4 regions of the Streptomyces sp. NPDC016845 genome follow, and region 1 is predicted to be linked to each of the others. Evidence: riboswitches for the same ligand, from Rfam matches in the RefSeq annotation. Region 1 holds a riboswitch; each other region holds the start of a gene.
The links. Region 1 has a riboswitch for thiamine pyrophosphate ahead of thiC (phosphomethylpyrimidine synthase ThiC). Riboswitches for the same ligand answer to the same signal wherever they lie in the genome.
Positions count from the first base shown of each region.

Region 2: linked by a shared signal. The riboswitch ahead of ACH4RC_RS31245 (purine-cytosine permease family protein) and the one ahead of thiC (phosphomethylpyrimidine synthase ThiC) in region 1 are both predicted to bind thiamine pyrophosphate.
Region 3: linked by a shared signal. The riboswitch ahead of thiO (glycine oxidase ThiO) and the one ahead of thiC (phosphomethylpyrimidine synthase ThiC) in region 1 are both predicted to bind thiamine pyrophosphate.
Region 4: linked by a shared signal. The riboswitch ahead of ACH4RC_RS32320 (thiamine ABC transporter substrate binding subunit) and the one ahead of thiC (phosphomethylpyrimidine synthase ThiC) in region 1 are both predicted to bind thiamine pyrophosphate.

Region 1 covers NZ_JBIRPI010000005.1:455,542-460,633, forward strand. The annotation lists gene ACH4RC_RS17965 (SsgA family sporulation/cell division regulator) at 68-532, shown strand; gene ACH4RC_RS17970 (YibE/F family protein) at 596-1,957, opposite strand; TPP riboswitch at 2,029-2,193, shown strand; gene thiC (phosphomethylpyrimidine synthase ThiC) at 2,186-3,964, shown strand; gene ACH4RC_RS17980 (hypothetical protein) at 4,030-4,914, opposite strand.
Region 2 covers NZ_JBIRPI010000018.1:71,434-76,525, reverse strand. The annotation lists gene ACH4RC_RS31255 (sensor histidine kinase) at 1-739, opposite strand, end outside; gene ACH4RC_RS31250 (response regulator transcription factor) at 726-1,433, opposite strand; gene ACH4RC_RS31245 (purine-cytosine permease family protein) at 1,488-2,906, opposite strand; TPP riboswitch at 2,904-3,003, opposite strand; gene ACH4RC_RS31240 (aspartate/glutamate racemase family protein) at 3,032-3,733, shown strand; gene ACH4RC_RS31235 (hypothetical protein) at 3,744-4,160, opposite strand; gene ACH4RC_RS31230 (DUF4097 family beta strand repeat-containing protein) at 4,327-5,091, shown strand; gene ACH4RC_RS31225 (alanine--tRNA ligase-related protein) at 5,035-5,092, opposite strand, start outside.
Region 3 covers NZ_JBIRPI010000002.1:546,860-551,951, reverse strand. The annotation lists gene thiE (thiamine phosphate synthase) at 1-499, opposite strand, end outside; gene ACH4RC_RS08590 (Rv2175c family DNA-binding protein) at 573-938, opposite strand; gene ACH4RC_RS08585 (NAD(P)/FAD-dependent oxidoreductase) at 1,016-2,248, opposite strand; TPP riboswitch at 2,409-2,522, shown strand; gene thiO (glycine oxidase ThiO) at 2,520-3,707, shown strand; gene thiS (sulfur carrier protein ThiS) at 3,704-3,904, shown strand; gene ACH4RC_RS08570 (thiazole synthase) at 3,906-4,700, shown strand; gene pknB (Stk1 family PASTA domain-containing Ser/Thr kinase) at 4,784-5,092, shown strand, end outside.
Region 4 covers NZ_JBIRPI010000019.1:107,352-112,443, reverse strand. The annotation lists gene ACH4RC_RS32325 (ABC transporter permease) at 1-1,029, opposite strand, end outside; gene ACH4RC_RS32320 (thiamine ABC transporter substrate binding subunit) at 1,005-2,087, opposite strand; TPP riboswitch at 2,167-2,286, opposite strand; gene rlmN (23S rRNA (adenine(2503)-C(2))-methyltransferase RlmN) at 2,317-3,423, opposite strand; gene ACH4RC_RS32310 (hypothetical protein) at 3,870-4,766, shown strand.

The sequences.
Region 1 (5,092 bases):
AGCAAGATGCCAGCAGCGTCAGGAAGGTCATTCCTGGCCAATCGACGGCAAATTGACGGGGTAGGCGATGCGCGAGTCGGTACAAGCAGTGCAAGCAGAGGTCATGATGAGCTTCCTCGTCTCCGAGGAGCTCTCGTTCCGTATCCCGGTGGAGCTCCAGTACGAGGCCGCCGATCCGTACGCGGTGCGGCTCACCTTCCATCTCCCCGGTGACGCCCCCGTGACCTGGGCGTTCGGCCGGGAACTCCTTGTCGACGGGGTCAACGGGGCGACCGGTGACGGCGATGTCCGGATCCTGCCCGTGGAGAACGCCGGAGGCGGCACCGACGAACTGCCGGTGGAGGTGCACATCCGGCTCCAAGTGGGCGGCGACCACGCGCTGTTCCGGGCCGGTGTCGCCCCCCTCATCGCGTTCCTCGACCGTACGGACAAGCTCGTCCCACTCGGCCAGGAACAGGCCCTGGGCGACTACGAGGCCGAACTCGACGAGGCGCTGGACCGGATCCTCGCCGAGGAGCAGAACGCGGGCTGAACGCTCGCCGGTCGACGACGTGATGTCTGTGCGGCGCGGTGCACCCGAGCCGTTCCGCGCTGCTCAGCGCTTGCGTCGTCGGCCCCCGCCGCCACGTCCCGGAGCAGTCCGCGCGGGCTTGCCGGGCATCGGACGGTCGGCGGAGACCACCAGCGCGGCCAGCGCGGTGGTCACCGGCACCGCCGCCACCAGGCCGATCGAACCGACGAGCGTGCGCACGATCTCCTCGGCGACCAGCTCACTGTTGGCCACGTCGACGACGCTGCTCTGCGCGATCGAGAACAGCAGGAGCAGCGGCAGCGCCGCGCCCGCGTACGCGAGGACCAGGGTGTTGACGACGGACGCGATGTGATCGCGGCCGATCCGGATGCCGGCCCGGTACAGGCCGCGCCAGCCCATCGTCGGATTGGCCTCGTGCAGCTCCCACACCGCCGACGTCTGTGTGACCGTCACGTCGTCCAGGACGCCGAGCGAACCGATGATGACTCCGGCGAGCAGCAGACCGCTCATGTCGATGTCCGGGTACAGGCCGTGGATCAGGCCGGTGTTGTCGTCCGTGTTGCCCGTCAGGGCGGCCCAGCCGATGAAGAGCGACCCCAACAGGCCGATGAGCAGCAGCGACACGAGAGTGCCCAGAACGGCGACCGACGTTCGGGCTGTCAGGCCGTGGCACGTGTAGAGCGCGATCAGCATGATCGCGCTGGCCCCGACGACCGCTACGACCAACGGGTTCGAGCCCTGGAGGATCGCCGGGAGGATGAACAGCGTCAGCACCAGGAAGCTGATTGTGAGCGCGACCAGTGCCATGACGCCGCGCATGCGGCCCACTGCCACGACGACCAAGGCGAAGATCCCGGCAAGGAGCGCCATAGGGATCTTGCGGTTCACATCGGTGACAGAGTACTGCAACTCCTCGGGGGCGTCCGGCGCATAGGCGACGATCACCTTCTGGCCCTCACGCAGCTGTCGTGGCGAGTCGGGCTGCACGATCTCCGTGAACGTACGGCCCTCGTCCTTGCCGGTGTCGACCCGGATCGTCGCCTTTTCGCAGGTACCGGCGTCCGCGCTCTGTGTCGGTGTACCCGACGGGTCCTGGGTGGAGGAACCCGTCGCGTTCACGGACTTGCAGTCCACCTTGTCGACCCGGGCGACTGTGGCCTGCTGCGTCTGCCGGTCGAAGCCGACGCCGGTGCGCTCGTGATCCGGGGCCCCTCCGGGCCACAGCACCACAAGGCCGACGACGACGGCCACGGAGAACGGCACCAGGATCGCCGCGATGACCTTGCGAAGGTGCTGCGAGACGGGTGCTGCGGGGCCATGACTGTGCGAGTGGCCATGCCCGCCCGGGCCGTGCCCGGACGCTGACGGGCCCTGCCCGAGCGGGGGTTGGGGCGGCGGGGGCGGAGGCTGCTGCGTCGAGGTCACCGCCCGATCATCGCAAGAACGACAGGGGCCCTCTGTTCAACGCGTCCGAAGTGACGCTAGCGTGGGGGCACCTTTGTACACGCGGGAGCTCGGAGCACCGGGCTGAGAGGGCGCTGACCTTCGTCCATGCGTGTTTCACGTGAAACAGCGTGAAACGCCGCCGACGAACACCGCTGCGTCGACCGCCGAACCTGTTACCGGGTAATGCCGGCGTAGGGAGTAGGTCTCATGACCACAACGGACGCACGCACGCCTGCCTCCAACGGCTCGGAGCCGGAGGCCGGGAAGTCCATCGGCTGGCACAAGGGATACATCAAGGGCTCGCGCCCCGACCTCAATGTGCCGGTCCGACAGGTGCATCTCACCAATGGCCAGGCCGTCACGCTGTACGACACCTCGGGCCCGTACACCGATCCGACCGTCGACACCGATGTGCGCAGGGGGCTCGCACCGCTCCGGGAGAACTGGATCATCGCCCGCGGCGACACCGAGGAGTACGCGGGCCGCCCCGCCCGCCCCGAGGACGACGGCATCAAGCACACCTCGCCCCGCGGCGGGCTGCGCAACCTCGACGCGGTCTTCCCGGGCCGCCCCCGTCAGCCGCGCCGCAGCAGGACCGGCGAGCCGGTGACCCAACTCGCGTACGCCCGACGAGGCGAGATCACTCCGGAGATGGAGTACGTCGCCATCCGGGAGAACGTCGCGCCCGAGGTGGTCCGCGAGGAGATCGCGGCGGGCCGCGCGGTCCTGCCCGCCAACGTGAACCACCCGGAGATCGAGCCGATGATCATCGGCAAGCGGTTCCTGGTGAAGGTCAACGCCAACATCGGCAACTCCGCCGTCACCTCGTCCATCGAGGAGGAGGTGGAGAAGATGACGTGGGCGACCCGCTGGGGCGCCGACACCGTCATGGACCTTTCCACCGGCCGCAACATCCACACCACGCGCGAGTGGGTCCTGCGCAACTCCCCCGTCCCCATTGGCACAGTGCCGCTCTACCAGGCCCTCGAAAAGGTCGACGGCAAGGCCGAGGAGCTTACCTGGGAGACCTACAAGGACACCGTCATCGAGCAGGCCGAGCAAGGCGTGGACTATATGACGGTCCACGCCGGCGTCCGGCTCCCGTACGTCCCGCTGACCGCCAACCGCAAGACCGGCATCGTCTCGCGCGGCGGCTCCATCATGGCCGCTTGGTGCCTTGCGCACCACAAGGAGAGCTTCCTCTACGAGCACTTCGAGGAGCTCTGCGAGATCCTCGCCGCGTACGACGTCACGTACTCGCTCGGCGACGGGCTGCGTCCCGGCTCCATCGCGGACGCCAACGACGAGGCCCAGTTCGCCGAGCTCAGGACGCTCGGAGAGCTGAACTCGATCGCCAAGCGGCACGGCGTGCAAACCATGATCGAGGGCCCGGGCCACGTCCCGATGCACAAGATCAAGGAGAACATCGACCTTCAGCAGGAGATCTGCGAGGAGGCGCCGTTCTACACGCTCGGCCCGCTCACCACGGACGTCGCTCCGGCTTACGACCACATCACGTCCGGGATCGGCGCCGCGATGATCGCCTGGTGGGGCACGGCGATGCTCTGCTACGTCACGCCCAAGGAGCACCTCGGCCTGCCCAACCGCGACGACGTGAAGACCGGCGTCATCACGTACAAGATCGCGGCGCACGCGGCGGACCTCGCCAAGGGACATCCGGGCGCGCAGGACTGGGACGACGCGCTCTCGGACGCCCGCTTCGAGTTCCGCTGGGAGGACCAGTTCAACCTCGCACTCGACCCGGACACGGCACGGGAGTTCCACGACGAGACGCTCCCCGCCGAACCGGCGAAGACGGCGCACTTCTGCTCCATGTGCGGCCCGAAGTTCTGCTCGATGAAGATCTCGCAGGACATCCGTCGCGAGCACGGCACCACGAAGGCCGAGGTCGAGGCCGGCATGGAACAGAAGTCGAAGGAGTTCGCCGAAGCGGGCAACCGCGTCTATCTGCCGCTCGCCAACTGACCGGCGTCCACGCATGACGAAGGGCTCGGGGCCGCACCGTGCGCCCCGAGCCGTTTCTCCCCGGTTCAGTCCGGCTGGTGCTCCGGGCCTCCGAAGTCCGGGCTCGTGAAATCCGGACTGGAGAACCCGGCACGCTGCCCCGTGGCGGTGCCGCCGCCGTCGGGGCTGCTGAACCCGGGCCTGTTGTAGCCGAGCTGCGGCATGCGGTTGGCGGAGCCGCTGCCCCTGCCGCCGCTCATCGAACCGCCGCCCAGGGCGGTCCGGGCCTGGGCGTCCCGCAGGAACGGCAGGATGCCCCGCTCTAGGAGCGCCTCGGTCCAGGCCTCCCTGGCGCGCGTCACCTCCTCGTTGGCCTCGCCGTGCGCGCCTGCCTGGAGCGAGGTCGACCCGTTGCGCAGGGCGGTCAGGAGCAGGCAGACCGCGGCGACGAGGATGCCCGCCGCGGTGAGCGCGCCGAAGACCCAGCCGACGGACAGCAGGGTGCCGGCGAAGTCCGGTGGGGGGTTGAGCATCTTCAGGATGTAGCCGACCAGCAGGAAGATGGCGGCCGCGGTCCCGGCAAGGACCGGGGCGAGCACGACGGCGACCGCGGCGACACCGGGCCCTGTGGTCTCCGCGACCTCGCCCACCGTGGCGGCGAAGCCGATGGAGCTGCCGCCGCTGGACTCGGCCGAGCTGGAGGAGCCTCCTTCACGTAGCGGACGGACGGGCTGCGGAGCGGCGCGCAGCTCGTCGCGGACCTTGGTGTAGTGCTCGTACTCGGTGGCCGCCGCCGTGCTGATCAGTGCGGCGGCGTTCAGTGCCATGGTGCGCAGTTGTTCAGGGTTGAGCCGCTGGCCCACGGCGGCGAGTTCAGGCCGGTTGGGTGCGGTACGCAGCGCCTCATCGAGGATCCGCTCGAACTCGGGGCGGTCCTCGTTCAGCAAATGCGGAGCGCTGTTCATGTGCATCCCCCGATGCTCCGTAGGGCTTGGTGGCCCGCATGGTTACGAGCCGTCGGGCAGAAACGGAGGGGAGCCTGCTACGGATATGCCGATGGTAGAGCGGTCACAGCACGCGGTGACAGGGAGTTTTCGAAATTCGGCCCCCCGCGCGCCTTGCGCTCCGTTTACGGCGCCTGCCCAGGGA
Region 2 (5,092 bases), on a different contig from region 1:
GGTCCTGCCGCTTCAGGCAGGAGTTGGTGAGCCGGGTCAACGCGGTGAGCGCCTTGTTCTCGGTTCTGGTCGGCTCCGCGAGCGCGCCTGTCACGCACTTGTCGTAGCCGGGTTCGTCGGAGCCCGACCCGACCGGCTCGACCGTGGGGCGTCCGCTGGGGCCCACGACGAGATCGGCGGAGATGCCGAGCGAGCGCAGGCACGCCTTGTTCCGCTCGGCGATGCTGTGCAGCGTCGTCCGTTCCGCCGACGGCAGCTTGAACGGGCCGACCGCGCGCGCGTCGATGCGGTCCGCCGCCGCGTCCTGCGTGCCCGTACGGGCCGAGGCGAGCGCCGTGTCCACGGAGAGCGGGTCGACGGTCGCGGACGCCTGGGCGGGCAGGGTCGCGACGGGCGTGCGCCCGGCCGAGTCGGCGAGGGGTTCGCGGGCCTGCGTGGTCAGGGTGATGTGGCGGCCGGTGGAGTCGGCCAGGTCGCGTACGACGGTGTCGACGCCGTCCCAGCGGGGGTGCGTGGCGGCGTAGCCGAGGAGGGTGTCGTAGATCCTGGTGTCGTCGGCGAGGTTCTGGCCCTGTTCCTGCTTGATGGCGCCGGACGTGGTCTGCACGGCGAGCCAGGCCGTCGCCGCCACGGAGCAGGTGGCGACCAGGACGGAGACGCCGAGGAGCCGCCCGCGCAGGCTCTTGCGCAGCGGGGGCCGGCCCGTCCGTGGCCCTTCGGCGGTCCTACGCCGACGCATCGCGGGCGCCCTTCGCCGGGTCCGTCAGCTTGTAGCCGACGCCGAAGACGGTGAGCAGCCGGACGGGACGGCGCGGCTGTGGCTCGATCTTCTTGCGGAGGTTCATGACGTGCACGTCGACCGTGCGGTTGCTGATGTACCGGTCGAATCCGTGCAGTTCGGCGAGGAGCCGCTCCCTGCCGAAGACCCGGTCGGGTTCGGCCGCCATCGCCGCGAGCAGCCGGAACTCGCCCGGCGTGCACTCGACGGCCGCTCCGTCGACGGCCACCTCGTGCCGGTCGGGGTCGACGACGAGCGAGCCGACGGTCAGCCGCGCGGACGCCGGGCCCGCCGGGCCGCCCCGGCGCGTGCGGCGCAACAACGTCCGCACCCGTGCCATCAGCTCGCGCGGGCTGTACGGCTTGGTCATGTAGTCGTCGGCCCCGAGGTCGAGGCCGAGCAGCAGATCGTCCTCGGTGCTGCGCGCGGTCAGCATCAGGACGGGTATCTCCCGCGCCTCGGCGCGCAGCACCCGTACGACGTCGAGGCCGTCGGTCCGCGGCATCATCACATCGAGGACGAGGAGGTCGGGCTCCCTGAGCCGGACCTCCTCGATGGCCTGCCGCCCGTCCCGTACGACGGTGACGGCGTGGCCCTCACGCTCCAGGTAGCGGCGGACCAGTTCGGCCTGTTTCTCGTCGTCTTCGGCGACCATGACGTTTGCGCACACCCCGCAGATCGTAGGCGAGGGAGACGAACAGGCGTCCGGTCAGGCTCGGCGCAGCCGGAACGGGGCGTACACGAGCAGCGCCGTGCCGAACGCCACGTAGTAGCCGAGGTCCGCCCCGTGCAGCGCCTCGGCGGCCGGGCCGACGTACAGCGACGTGTTCATGAACGGGACCGTGGCGGCGAACGCGGCGAGGAAGGCGACCAGAGCGGGAAGGAACGGCTGCCGCCTCGACTCCTCCTCCGCGAGATCGACCGGGGCGCCGCCACGCGCGCGGGCGCGGGCGCGCCAGTCGACGAGGACGACCGCGACGAAGCCGGGGATCCAGTAGCCCACGAACAGGAGGACGTTCTGGAAGCGGGCGGCGGTGTCGGCGGCGTGCATCCACAGCACCAGGGGGAAGCCGAGCAGCGCGGCGAGGGCGGCGGCGAGCGGGCGGGGCAGGCGGGCGCCGATGGTCTGGAGGGCGAGCGAGCCGCTGTAGTCGTTCATGGCGTTGCTGCACAGCGCGGCGAGCGCCACGGCCAGGAGCCCGACCGAGCCCGGCACTCCGCCGCCGAGCAGGGTGTCGACGCCCTGCGCGGTCTGGTCGGTGAAGACGGAGGCGCCCCAGAGCCCGAGCGCCTGCACGGCCGTGAAGGAGACGACGACGCCGGCGAGCGTGGACCAGAACATACGGACCGGAGAGGTGGTGCGCGGCAGGTAGCGGCTGAAGTCGCCGGCGTACGGCGCCCAGGAGATGGCGAGGCTCAGCGCGATGGTGGTGGTCAGCGCGAACGCGCCCGCGCGGTCGGCCCCGTGCGCGCTGCCGTGGCCCGCCGGGGTGACGCCGGCGTCCGCGAGACGCAGCGCCAGGGCGCAGAAGGCGACCGCGAGAACGGCCGTCATCCACTGTTGCAGGCGGTGGATCGCCTCGTAGCCGAGCGCGCCGAACGCGCCCTGCGCGGCCATCATCACGAGCGCCCCGAGCCAGAACGGCCAGCCGCAGAGCCGGGCGAGCGCGTCGCCGCCGAACAGTCCGATGAGCGCGTCCCAGGCGATGGAGGACAGCCACTGCAGGGCGCCGGGGACGACGACGCTCCGGCCGAACGCGAGCCTGGCGAGCGGCAGTTGACCGGCGCCGGTGGCGCTCCCCCACGTACCCAGGTACGCGGTCGGCACGGCGCCGAGCACGGTGCCGAGGACGACGGCGGCGAGCGCGGTGGCGAAGTCGAGGCCGAGCGCGATGCCCACGGTGCCGGTGAAGACGCCGCTCATCGTCAGGTTGGGCGCGAACCACACGGTGAACAGCCGTCCGGCGCCGCCGTACCGGTGGCTCTCGGGGACGGGGGCGATGCCCCGCGACTCGGGCCGCCAGTCCCCGGGCGCGGCGGGCATCCGCCCGTCGAAGGCGGACGCGTGCGGCGGTGCGGAAGCGTGCGCGTCCGTGGGAGCGTGCGCATCCTTGGAAACATGCGGCATCGACATCGCTGACATCCCTCCGCCAGTGCTAACTGGTTCAGGTTCTACGGGTGTGATCTCAGCCCCGTCATGGCGCGGGGCACCCCGTGTCGGGCAGTACCGGAGCGCACAATACCCTGTCGCCCATGAGGACCATCGGCCTGATCGGCGGCATGAGCTGGGAGTCCACGGCCGAGTACTACCGGCTGCTCAACGAGCTGACGCGGGAGCGGCTCGGCGGACTGCACTCGGCGCGGATCGTGCTGTACTCCGTGGACTTCGCGGAGATCGAGCGGTTGCAGGTCGCGGGCGACTGGGCGGAGGCCGGCCGCGTCCTGGGCGCGGCGGCCCGGAGCCTGGAGGCGGCCGGCGCCGACCTGCTGCTCATCTGCACCAACACGATGCACAAGGTCGCCGACGAGGTGCAGGCGGTCACCTCCGTTCCGCTGCTGCACCTCGCCGACGCGACGGCGGACGCGGTGCGCGCGGCGGGCGCGAAGCGGATCGGGCTGCTCGGCACCGCGTTCACGATGGAGCAGGACTTCTACCGCGGCCGCCTCGCGGGCCACGGCCTCGACGTGCTCGTCCCGGACGAGGCGGGCCGGGCGCTCGTGCACCGCGTGATCTACGAGGAGCTGTGCCTCGGCGTCGTCCGTGACGCCTCTCGCGCCGCGTACCAGGAGGTCATCGCCGGGCTCGTGGCCGCGGGCGCGGAGGGTGTCGTCCTGGGCTGTACGGAGATCGAGCTGCTGATCGGCGCGGAGGACAGCCCGGTCCCCGTCTTCCCGACGGCGCGGCTGCACGCGGAGGCGGCCGTGCGGGAGGCGCTGCGCGACGGTATGTCCTGAGCTCTCCGGCTCAGGGCGCCGGTTCTCCCAGCTCCTCCGGGGCCGCCGGGTGGAGAGCCTCGACGGCGTTGGTGACGGTGGCGTGGACGCCGCCCGTGAGCCGGTCCGCTCCGGCGGCGCGCAGCGCGGAGCGCGCGGCGGCGGTCGCCACGAGCGCGACGGAGCCGCCGTCCGGCGCCCTCTCCGCCTCCAGGCCCGTCTTGACGAACTGCCGCACCGCGCCGGCCGTGCAGCGCTCGACGCCCAGGAAGTCCACCGCGAAGAGCCGCTGCCCGGTGCGTGCCATGCGCGCGAGCAGACCGCACAGCCCGGCCGCCACCGCGTCGTCGAACGTCCCGGCGTCGTCGAACGCCCCGGCGACGTCGAACGCCCCGGCGACGTCGACGACCAGGACGTCACCGGCGGCCCACCGCGCCGGGAAGGTCACCCGCGCTCGCTCCATCTCGGTCCCTCGGTCCTCGGGCCGCGCATCGGCGGCGGCTCGTGTGCGGGGCGCCTACCCCGGCCCGCACACCGCACGCCCCCCATCATGCGGCGCACCGGAAGCTCCGGGACAGGCGCTTGCCGTGCCCGGTGCGGGGCAAGCGGCCGGAATGAGAGCAGCGACGAATCCCTCCGTCCGGCGCCTGGCGGCCGCGGCGATCGGCCTTGCGATGGTTCCCGCCCTCATGGGGTGCGGTGGAGACGACGGGGACGGTCGGGGGACGGCACCCGGTGCCGCGTCGGCCGCGTCCGGCCTCCGGCTGACGATCACCACGGACAACGGGGTGCGGCTGCGGCCCACCGACGGCGACGAGGTCGGCGTCGACCAGGCCGTCGCCCACCACTGGTCGCGCCACGACGGCGCCCGCGTCCTCGACCTGAACTGCCGCGACCAGGAGGGGTCCGGCCGGCCGTGTCCGCGCATGCCGGAGATCGACGTTCCCGCGGGCATCGCCGTGACCGTCACCGCCCGCAACGCCGGTATCGACGCCGCGGGCCTGAGCGGCCCTCTCGACCTGACCACCGTCAACGGTGATGTCACGGTGGCCGATTCCGGCGCGGACGACGCGTCACTGCGCCTCGTGACCCGCAACGGCTCGGTGCACACCACGTCCGTACGCGCCTCGGCGCTCGGCGTGCGGACGGTCAACGGCGATGTCACGCTCGACTGCGCCACGGCCCCGCGCCGGGTGTCGGCGCGGACCGTGAACGGCTCGGTGGACGTCGCCGTGCCGCACGACGCCCCCGGCTACCGGGTGGACGCCACGACGGACAACGGGCGTCCCGCGATCACCCTCCCCGACGCCGCGGGCGGTTCTTCACGCACGATGACGCTGGCGACCGTCAACGGCGACGTACGGGCCGACCGCCTCTAGA
Region 3 (5,092 bases), on a different contig from region 1:
AGGGGCGGTCAGTGGAGAGGGCGGCGGTGTGGCGCACCAGGTCGAGGCCGGGCGCGTGACGGCCCGGCTTCGTCGGCGTCGGCCAGCACGGGCCGGTGCAGAAGTAGTCCACGCCTTCCTGGACGGCGGCCGCGTCGGCCTCCGCGTCGGCGTGCGTGGAGCGGCCTATGAGGACGTCGTCGCCGAGGAGGGCGCGGGCCGCGGGGACGGGCAGGTCGCCCTGGCCGAGGTGCAGGACGTCCGAGCCGCCGGCGTGCGCGACGTCCGCCCGGTCGTTGACCGCGAAGAGCTTGCCGTGGCGGCGGGCCGCGTCGGCGAACACCGCGAGGTGCTCCAGCTCCTCACCGGCCTCCATGCCCTTGTCCCGCAGCTGCACGATGTCCACGCCGCCCGCGAGCACGGCGTCGAGGAACTCCGGCAGGTCGCCTTGGCGCTTGCGGGCGTCGGTGCACAGGTAGAGCCGCGCATCGGCGAGCAGTTCGCGCCGCGGGTCGGCCATGGGACATCCCCCGTTGGTTGTCGATGGTGTGCGCGCCACGCGCGCGTGGCGCGCACACCGGACGGTTGTCAGGTCAGACGGCGAGCGCCTGGGCGCGGCGCTTCACCTCCGTGCCGCGATTCTCGCTCAGGGCCTGCGCGGGCGTGCCCGGCAGGGTCGGGTCGGGGGTGAAGAGCCACTCCAGCATCTCTTCGTCGCTGAAGCCGTCGTCGCGCAGGAGCGTCAGGGTGCCGGTGAGGCCCTTGACGATCTTGTCGCCGTCGATGAAGGCGGCGGGCACGTGCAGCGCCCGGTTCTCACCGCGGCGTACAGCGATCACCTGGCCCTCCTTCACCAGCTGGCGCACGCGCGTCACCTCGATGCCGAACCGCTCGGCGATGTCGGGAAGGGTGAGCCAGTCGGGGACGAGAGCATCGGTCTTTGCGTCAATCTCGGTCACAGGACAAGCCTGCCATCCCGGACTGACAGACGGAAAGCCGGACCGGGCTGACCAGGTGTTTCCCAAGCGTACGGCGGTCAGGCCACGGCGGACTTCAGCGGCCGGGCGGGGTCGGCGAGCAGCTCCGGGTCGAGCACGGTGCCGGCCTCGATGAGCTTGCGCCCCTGGGCGAGATCGCGGGGCTTGCCGACGGCCAGGACGGCGGCCAGGGCCCCTTCGCGCAGCCAGCACACCGACCAGGCCGCACCGGCCGGGTCCCCGCGCCACACGGTCCGGTCGGCGGCGCGGTGGTGCCCCGCGTACTGCACGAACCGCCCGAACTGCTCGGACCAGAAGTAGGGCACGGGGTCGTACACGGCCGGTGTCTCACCGATGATGTTCGCCGCGACGGTCCGGGGCCCTTGCAGGGCGTTGTCCCAGTGATGGACGAGGAGCCGCTCGCCGTAGCGCGCCGAGGGGAAGGACGAGCAGTCCCCGACGGCGTAGACATCGGCCACGGAGGTGCGCAACCCGGCGTCGGCGACGACTTCACGCTGCTCGCCCAGCTCGATGCCGGAACCGTCCAGCCAGCCGGTGGCGGGCCGGGCGCCGATGCCGACGACGACGGCCCCGGCGGGCAACCGCGTCCCGTCGTCCAGGGTCACGAACCCGGGCTCGACGTGCTCCACACGCGCGTGGGTGCGCAACTGTGCGCCCGCGTCGGCGTACCAGGCCGTCATCGGGGCGGCGACCTCGGCGGGCAGCGCCCCGGCCAGCGGCCGCTCGGCGGCCTCCACGACGGTGACACGGCAGCCGGCCTCGCGCGCGGCGGTGGCGAACTCGGCGCCGATCCACCCGGCGCCCACGACCACCACGTCGCGCTGCTCGGCGAGGACGGGCCGCAGCCGCTCGGCGTCGTCGAGGGTGCGCAGCAGATGGACACCGGGAACGGCGTCGGCGCCGGGCAGCCGCACGGGTTCGGCACCGGTGGCGACGACCAGGACGTCGTAGGACACGGGCCCGTCGACGGTGTCGAGCTCATGATCGCCGGGCCGCACACCGGTGGCCTCGCGCCCGAGCTCCACGGTCACGCCGAGAGCGGCGAAGTCGACGTCGAAGGCGGACCCGTCGGCCTTGCCGAGCAGGACGGCCTTGGAGAGCGGCGGCCGGTCGTAGGGCGGATGGGGTTCGGCGCCGATCAGCGTGACGGTGCCCGCGAAGCCCTGCTCGCGCAGGGCCACGGCGGTCTGCACGCCGGCCATCCCCGCGCCGACGATGACGACGTTGCGCCGCCCCTGAGGTGTCCCGTTGCCGCTCGGTTGCTCGCTCACCGGATCACCTTAGGCACCTGATCTTGCGTCGGTCAGCGGTGCGGGCCACTCCCGCGCCGTGACGTCCTGCACACGTGTCACTGGTTTAGCGATCAAGGCGCTGTCCGCACCGGCGGCCGTACTTACTGCGGACCGCGCCCACCGGTTAGGGTGGCCGCCGTAAAGCACTCGCGGGAGCCCGTACGCAGCGGGCTGAGAGGGAGGCTGGGGCGGCCTCCGACCGTACGAACCTGATCCGGGTCATGCCGGCGAAGGGAGGGGCTGGACGCCCATGTCGCGTATCCCCACCGAAGCCACCGACGTACTGGTCGTCGGGGGCGGCATCATCGGTCTCGTCACCGCGTGGCGGGCCGCTCAGCGCGGTCTGTCGGTCGCGGTCGTGGACCCCGGACCGGGCGGCGGGGCCGCCCGGGTGGCGGCCGGGATGCTGGCCGCGGTCACCGAACTGCACTACGGCGAGCAGACGCTGCTCGCCCTGAACGTCGAGTCGGCGCGCCGCTATCCGCGGTTCGCGGCGGAGCTGTCCGAGGCGAGCGGCCAGGACCTCGGCTACCGCGCGTGCGGCACCCTGGCGGTCGCCCTGGACGCGGACGACCGGGCGCACCTGCGCGAACTGCACGCGTTCCAGCTGAAGTCGGGCCTGGAGTCCGAGTGGCTGTCGGGCCGCGAGTGCCGCCGTCTGGAGCCGATGCTCGCGCCGGGCGTGCGCGGGGGCCTGCGGGTCGACGGCGACCACCAGATCGACCCGAGAAGGCTCGCGAGCGCCCTTGTGACGGCCTGCGAGCGCGCGGGCGTGGCCTTCCACCGCCAGAAGGCCGAACGCCTCTCAGTGATCCGTGACAGAGCGCGAGGCGTGACACTGACGGACGGCACCGCCCTGGCAGCCGACCGGACCGTGCTGGCGACCGGCAGCCACAGCGCCTCGCTGCCCGGCGTCCCGGAGGAGGTACGCCCGCCGGTCCGCCCGGTGAAGGGCCAGGTCCTGCGCCTGACGGTGCCGCCGCGGTACGCGCCGTTCCTCAGCCGCACGATCCGCGCGGTGGTCCGCGGCAACCACCTGTACCTGGTGCCGAGGGTCAACGGCGAACTGGTCGTGGGCGCCACCAGCGAGGAGCTCGGCTGGGACACGACGGTCACGGCGGGCGGCGTCTACGAACTCCTCCGCGACGCCCACGAGCTGGTTCCCGGCATCACGGAACTGCCGCTGACGGAGACCTGCGCGGGCCTGCGCCCCGGCTCCCCGGACAACGCCCCGCTCCTGGGCCCCACCACCTTGCCCGGCCTGCTCCTGGCGACGGGCCACTACCGCAACGGCGTACTGCTGACCCCGATCACGGGCGACGTGATGGCGCACGCCCTGACGACGGGTGAGCTCCCGCCGGAGGCGAGCCCCTTCGCCCCGGACCGTTTCCCGGCGGCGCCCGCCCCCGCCCCGGCCCCCTCGGAGCAGCCCGCATGAACGTGTCCCTCAACGGCGAGCCGCAAGCGATAGCGGCCGGAACCACCCTGGCGGCGCTCGTGGCGACGCTCACCACCGCACACTCCGGCGTGGCCGCCGCCCTGAACGAGACGGTCGTACCGCGCACCCAGTGGCCGGCGACAGAACTGAACGAGGGCGACCGCGTAGAGGTCCTCTCCGCAGTGCAAGGAGGCTGACATGGCGGACGACGCTTTCGTCATCGGAGACACCACCTACTCCTCCCGCCTGATCATGGGCACAGGAGGCGCCCCGAGCCTGGACATCCTGGAACGCGCGCTGACGGCGTCGGGCACGGAACTGACCACAGTGGCGATGCGCCGCGTGAGCGCGACAGCGCACAACTCGGTCCTCTCGGTCCTCAGGAACCTGAACATCCAGATCCTGCCGAACACAGCGGGCTGCTACACAGCGGGCGAGGCGGCTCTGACGGCCCGCCTGGCGCGCGAAGCCCTGGGCACAAGCCTGGTCAAACTGGAAGTGATCGCGGACGAACGAACCCTCCTCCCCGATCCGATAGAGACGCTGGAAGCCGCGGAAACCCTGGTGGACGACGGTTTCACGGTCCTCCCGTACACGAACGACGACCCGGTCCTGGCGCGCAGGCTGGAGGACGTGGGCTGCGCGGCGATCATGCCGCTCGGCTCCCCCATCGGCTCGGGCCTCGGCATCCGCAACCCGCACAACTTCGAGCTGATCGTCGAGCACGCGCGCGTGCCGGTGATCCTGGACGCGGGCGCGGGCACGGCCTCCGACGTGGCGCTCGCCATGGAGCTGGGCTGCGCGGGGGTGATGCTCGCCTCGGCGGTGACCCGCGCCCAGGAGCCGGTGCTCATGGCCGAGGGCATGCGGCACGCGGTGGAGGCGGGCCGGCTGGCGTACCGGGCGGGCCGCATCCCCAGGCGCCACTTCGCCGAAGCCTCCTCGCCCACCGAGGGCCGGGCCCGCCTGGACCCGGAGCGTCCGGCCTTCTGAGACGGTCACAGCTCTGCTGCAGTACGGGCCCGGTCCCGCAGCGGGACCGGGCCCTGTCAGTCACTCCTCGTACACTCGCCTGCGTGGACACGACCCTTCAGGACCCGTTGCTCGGGCATGTGCTCGACGGCCGGTACCGCATCGACGCACGGATCGCGGTCGGCGGGATGGCCACGGTCTACCGGGCCGTGGACACCCGTCTGGACCGCGTGCTCGCGCTCAAGGTGATGCACCCCGCCCTGGCCACGGACGCGACCTTCGTGGAGCGCTTCATCCGCGAGGCCAAGTCGGTGGCCCGCCTGGCGCACCCGAACGTCGTGGGCGTCTTCGACCAGGGCGCCGAGGGCGCGTACGTCTACCTGGCGATGGAGTACATCGCGGGCTGCACGCTC
Region 4 (5,092 bases), on a different contig from region 1:
GTAGTACGCGAACCCGTAGCCGCCCGGCGCGTCGAGCGAGCGCTGGACGAGCACGCCGAGCGGCAGCAGGATCAGCACGGCGACGGTCGCGAGCACTCCGGCGAGCAGCGCCCACTGCCCGGCTCCGCGCGGCTTGCGCGCCGTGTGCGCCGCGTCGACGAGCCGCAGTGTGCTCTCACGCCGGCGCACGCTCCAGGCGTGCACTCCGAGGATCAGCCCCACCGCCACGAACTGCACGATCGTGAGGACGGCCGCCGTCGACAGGTCGAAGATCTGCGCGGTCTGCCGGAAGATCTCGACCTCCAGCGTCGAGTAGCCCGGCCCGCCGAGGATCTGCACGACCCCGAACGACGTGAAGGTGAACAGGAAGACCATCAGGCCCGCCGCCGCCACGGCCGGTCCGAGCGCGGGCAGCGTCACCCGCCGCCAGGCCGCGAACCGCGAGGCGCCGAGCATCCGCGCGGCCTCCTCCTGCCGCGGATCGAGCTGCGCCCAGAGCCCGCCGACAGTCCGTACGACGACCGCGTAGTTGAAGAAGACATGCGCGACGAGAATGGCCCATACGGTGGTGTCGAGCCGCACACCCCACAGCTCGTCGAGGAGCCCGCCCCGCCCGACCAGGGCCAGGAACGCCGTCCCGACGACGACGGTCGGCAGCACGAACGGCACGGTGACGATCGCCCGCAGCACCTGCTTGCCGGGGAAGTCGAGCCGCGCGAACACGTACGCGCCGGGCAACGCGATCAGCAACGTGAGAGCGGTCGACGCCAGCGCCTGCCACACCGTGAACCACAGGACGTGCCGGATGTCCGGCTCCCTCAGCACGTCCCCGATCCGCCCGAACTGCCAGGCACCGCCGACGAGCAGCCCGCGCCGGACGATGGCGACGACCGGATAGGCGAAGAAGACGGCGAAGAACACGACGGGCACGACCATGAGGCCGAGGCGCGCGGCGTCCCCGGAGGGACGAACGCGGGATGCCGTCCGGGCTTTCGCCGGTGCGGCTACTTCCTTACGAGGGAGGTCCACGACTTGACCCAGCTGTCACGGTTGTCGGCGATCTTGCGCGGGCTGAGGGTCTCGGGGTCGTCGACGCGCACGGCGTACTTGGTGTAGTCGGCGGGCGCGGTGGCGTCCTCGGTCACCGGGTCGACGAACATGTTGAGCGGCATGTCCTGCTGGAACTCCTTCGAGATGAGGAAGTCGAGCAGCGCCTGACCGCCCTTCTCGTTCTTCGCCCCGTCGAGCAGCCCGGCGAACTCGACCTGCCGGAAGCACGTCCCGGTGGCGACGCCGACCGGTGACGTCTTCGGCTGCGGGTCGGCGTAGATCGCCTCGGCGGGCGGCGAGGACGCGTACGACACGACGAGCGGCCGGTCGCCACCGGCCTTCTTGCCGCCGGCGCTGCCGCTGAACTCCTCGTTGTACGCCTGGTCCCAGCCGTCGACGACCTTCACCCCGTTGGCCACGAGCTTCTTCCAGTAGCCCTGCCAGCCGTCGTCGCCGTACCGCGCGGCGGACCCGAGCACGAAGCCGAGACCGGGCGAGGAGGTGGCCGCGTTCTCGGTGACGAGCAGGTTCCTGTACGCGGGCTCGGCGAGATCGGCGAAGGAGGAGGGTGGCGTCAGCTTGTGCTGCTCGAAGTACTTCTTGTCGTAGTTGACGCAGATGTCGCCGGTGTCGACGGGCGTGACGCGATGCTTCCCGGCGTCGAGCTGATAGGCCTTCTTCACCTTGTCGAGGCCCTTGGCCTCGTAGGACGCGAAGACGTCATTGTCGAGCGCCCGGGACAGCAGGGTGTTGTCGACGCCGAAGAAGACGTCGCCCTGCGGATTGCCCTTGGACAGGATCGCCTTGTTGACGGCCTGCCCGGCGTCACCGTCCTCCAGGACCTTCACCTTGTACCCGGACTCCTTCTCGAAGTCCTTCAGTACGTTCTTGGAGACGGCCCAGGAGTCATGGCTGACGAGGGTGACGGTCCTGGAGTCACCGGAGCCGCCGTCGCCGGACGACCCGCAGGCGGCGAGGGCGACGAGGCCGACGCCGACGGCCATGGCCAGGCACGTCTTCTTGCTGATGGTGCTCATTCGAATTCCTCCTGGAATGACCAGGAGAAGACGCGGCCCTGCCCGGAGCCTTCGCAGGTCTCCGAGCAGGGCGCAACAGCATGAGTGATGACCGAACTTCCTACCCGGAATGACCCGGGCGAGGTTCAGAGGGTCTGCGGCCTGCGGTATGGAACCGGTGCCGCACTCTCAGCGCTGTGGCGCTCCCCTGTCGGAATATGCAGATGTGGTTGGTACCGCTCGGCCCAGGCTACCGCTCGGTCGCGGCGAGCTGACCGCACGCCCCGTCGATCTCCTGGCCACGGGTGTCCCGGACGGTGACGGGCACCCCGTGCGCCGCGATCGCCTCGACGAACGCCTTCTCGTCCTCGGGCCGCGACGCGGTCCACTTCGACCCCGGCGTCGGGTTCAGCGGAATGAGATTGACGTGCACCGGCTTGCCCCGCAGCAGCCGGCCGAGCCGGTCACCGCGCCAGGCCTGGTCGTTGATGTCACGGATGAGCGCGTACTCGATCGACAGCCGGCGCCCCGACTTGGCGGCGTACTCCCATCCGGCGTCGAGGACCTCACGCACCTTCCACCGGGTGTTGACCGGTACGAGGGTGTCGCGCAGCTCGTCGTCGGGCGCGTGCAGCGAGATGGCGAGGCGGCACTTGAAGCCCTCGTCGGCGAACCGGTTGATCGCCGGGACGAGCCCGACGGTCGACACGGTGATGCCGCGCTGGGAGAGCCCGAGCCCGTCCGGCTCGGGGTCGGTCAGGGCGCGGATGGCGCCGACGACCCGCTTGTAGTTGGCGAGCGGCTCGCCCATCCCCATGAAGACGATGTTGCTGAGCCGGGCCGGCCCGCCGGGGATCTCCCCGTCCCTGAGCGCCCGCATCCCGTCCACGATCTGGTGCACGATCTCACCGGTCGACAGGTTCCGGTCGAGCCCGGCCTGTCCGGTGGCGCAGAACGGGCAGTTCATCCCGCAGCCGGCTTGCGACGAGATGCACATGGTGACCCGGTCCGGGTAGCGCATGAGCACCGACTCGACGAGCGTCCCGTCGAACAGCCGCCACAGCGTCTTGCGGGTGGTGTCCTGGTCGGTCGACAGGTGCCGCACGACGCTCATCAGCTCGGGCAGCAGCGCCTCCCGCAGCTTCTCGCGCGAACCGGCGGGGATGTCGGTCCACTCCGCGGGGTCGTGCGCGTACCGCGCGAAGTAGTGCTGCGACAGCTGCTTGGCGCGAAACGGCTTCTCACCGATCGCGGCAACAGCCTCCTTCCGCTCAGCGGGCGAAAGGTCGGCGAGGTGCCGCGGCGGCTTCTTGGCTCCGCGGGGGGCGACGAAAGTGAGTTCTCCGGGCTTAGGCATGGCTCTACCAGTGTCGCAGACGGATGGGCGTGACCTGGGGTCGTCGGGTAGGACCCCTGTCACTGTTGGTCGCCGCTGGTCGCTGTCGAGCGGCCTCGGACGGCCCAGAGACGGCCCGAGAGGACAGATCGAACAGCTATATCCAGCGGGGACGCGCCCACCTCACTCCAGCATCGCCACCACCTGTCACAAGTTAGTTACCTGATCTACTATCTATGCAGACTGCCCACATAAACACATTTCAGCACTTCGGTCACCCCACACAGGAATTCGGACACGCGGAGCACGATGTGGCTAGATGGCGGCGACAGCGCCGAACCGCAAGGCAGAGCGCAAGAACAGAGCGGACCTCAAAGCGCTTTGACGAACTGGAAGTTCTTCGTAATAAAGCAACTCGACGCTCAAGCGCCCTAGCTAACATCCCGGCCTACGCAGGTGCAGCCGTCGTGCTTCTCGTGATCGTGAAGATAGCAATTGTGTCGCATGGCGTTCCATCAACCATGCTGGAGCTAATATCCGCCGCTGGGCCCGTCCAAGTTTTCGTCGGCACGATCATATTGTTACTGCCTTTTTCTGGCATCATTGTCATATACGCCAACGACGAGGTTTACAGGCGACCTGGAATGTCGGAGGTGGCAAAAAATGAGATACGCCTCGGGGTGTACCTTACGATCTTTGTTCTTTCGTACCTTCTCGTATGGTACTGGGTCGTCTTGGTGGTAATCGTTCTAGCCGTGCGGCACTTTATTTTCGTGCGAGACAGGAAGAAAGGGCGCGCAGTCGACCGCGTTGAACCGCTGCCACTCGACAAATGGCTACAGAAAGAGCCGACGGATGAACGCCTGCACGAACTATGGACTGAAGCGAAGCAGAAGGTGGAACGACTGAATGCCGAACGTAGCGCAGGCGTTGCGGACCTTTCCAGGATAGCGGCACTGAGGACGTCCACCCAAGAAACACTTGATGAGTTCAACGGACGTGCGGACGAGATCCGCAAGTTGCAATACTCCCAAGGCACCGCCATGGCTTCCGTACTGGCAAGTTACGCATTCGCGCTACTGATTCAATTCCTCGGAAGCGATACGCCTTGGCTTCCTGCAGAACAAGTAGATCTCAAGGAGGGAAGGCGAGAAATCGCCTACGTCGTCCAGGCTGGAGACTCTTGGACGACACTCCTCGACGAAAGCACGAGGTCCGTAATTCGAGTCCCTTCGGACTCCGTCTTGTCACGCAAGATCTGCTCTGCGAAGGGGAGAGAGAAAGGTTCTGAGACTCTTTGGCGTCTCGCTGACGACCATGCGATTATCTATCGAAAATGCCCGTCCCCAAAGCCGGGTCGCTGAAGACGAGGGCGGTGGAGCGGCTTTGGGCGGGAGCTGCTTTGGGGCGAGTGATCTTGGCCCCGTAAGCTTCCGGCGAGTCGGGCAGTCTGTGTAGCTGCCCGTTGAAGCACGACGTTGGGGCCAAGATCTTAGAGGCTCGCCCCAAAGTGGCTGCCTAAAGCCGTGGAGCCGACCGCCCCAGCCGCAGCGGGTTTCTCCCCTTCGCCCGCTTAGCACGCGAGCGGGCCGCCCGGACCGGCCAGCCGTGGCGAAGCCAAGAGGCGGGCCGGGCTGCGAGGCGGCCCGCGCCCGCGCCGTGCGCGGGCCTTGATGAAGTAGGGAAACTT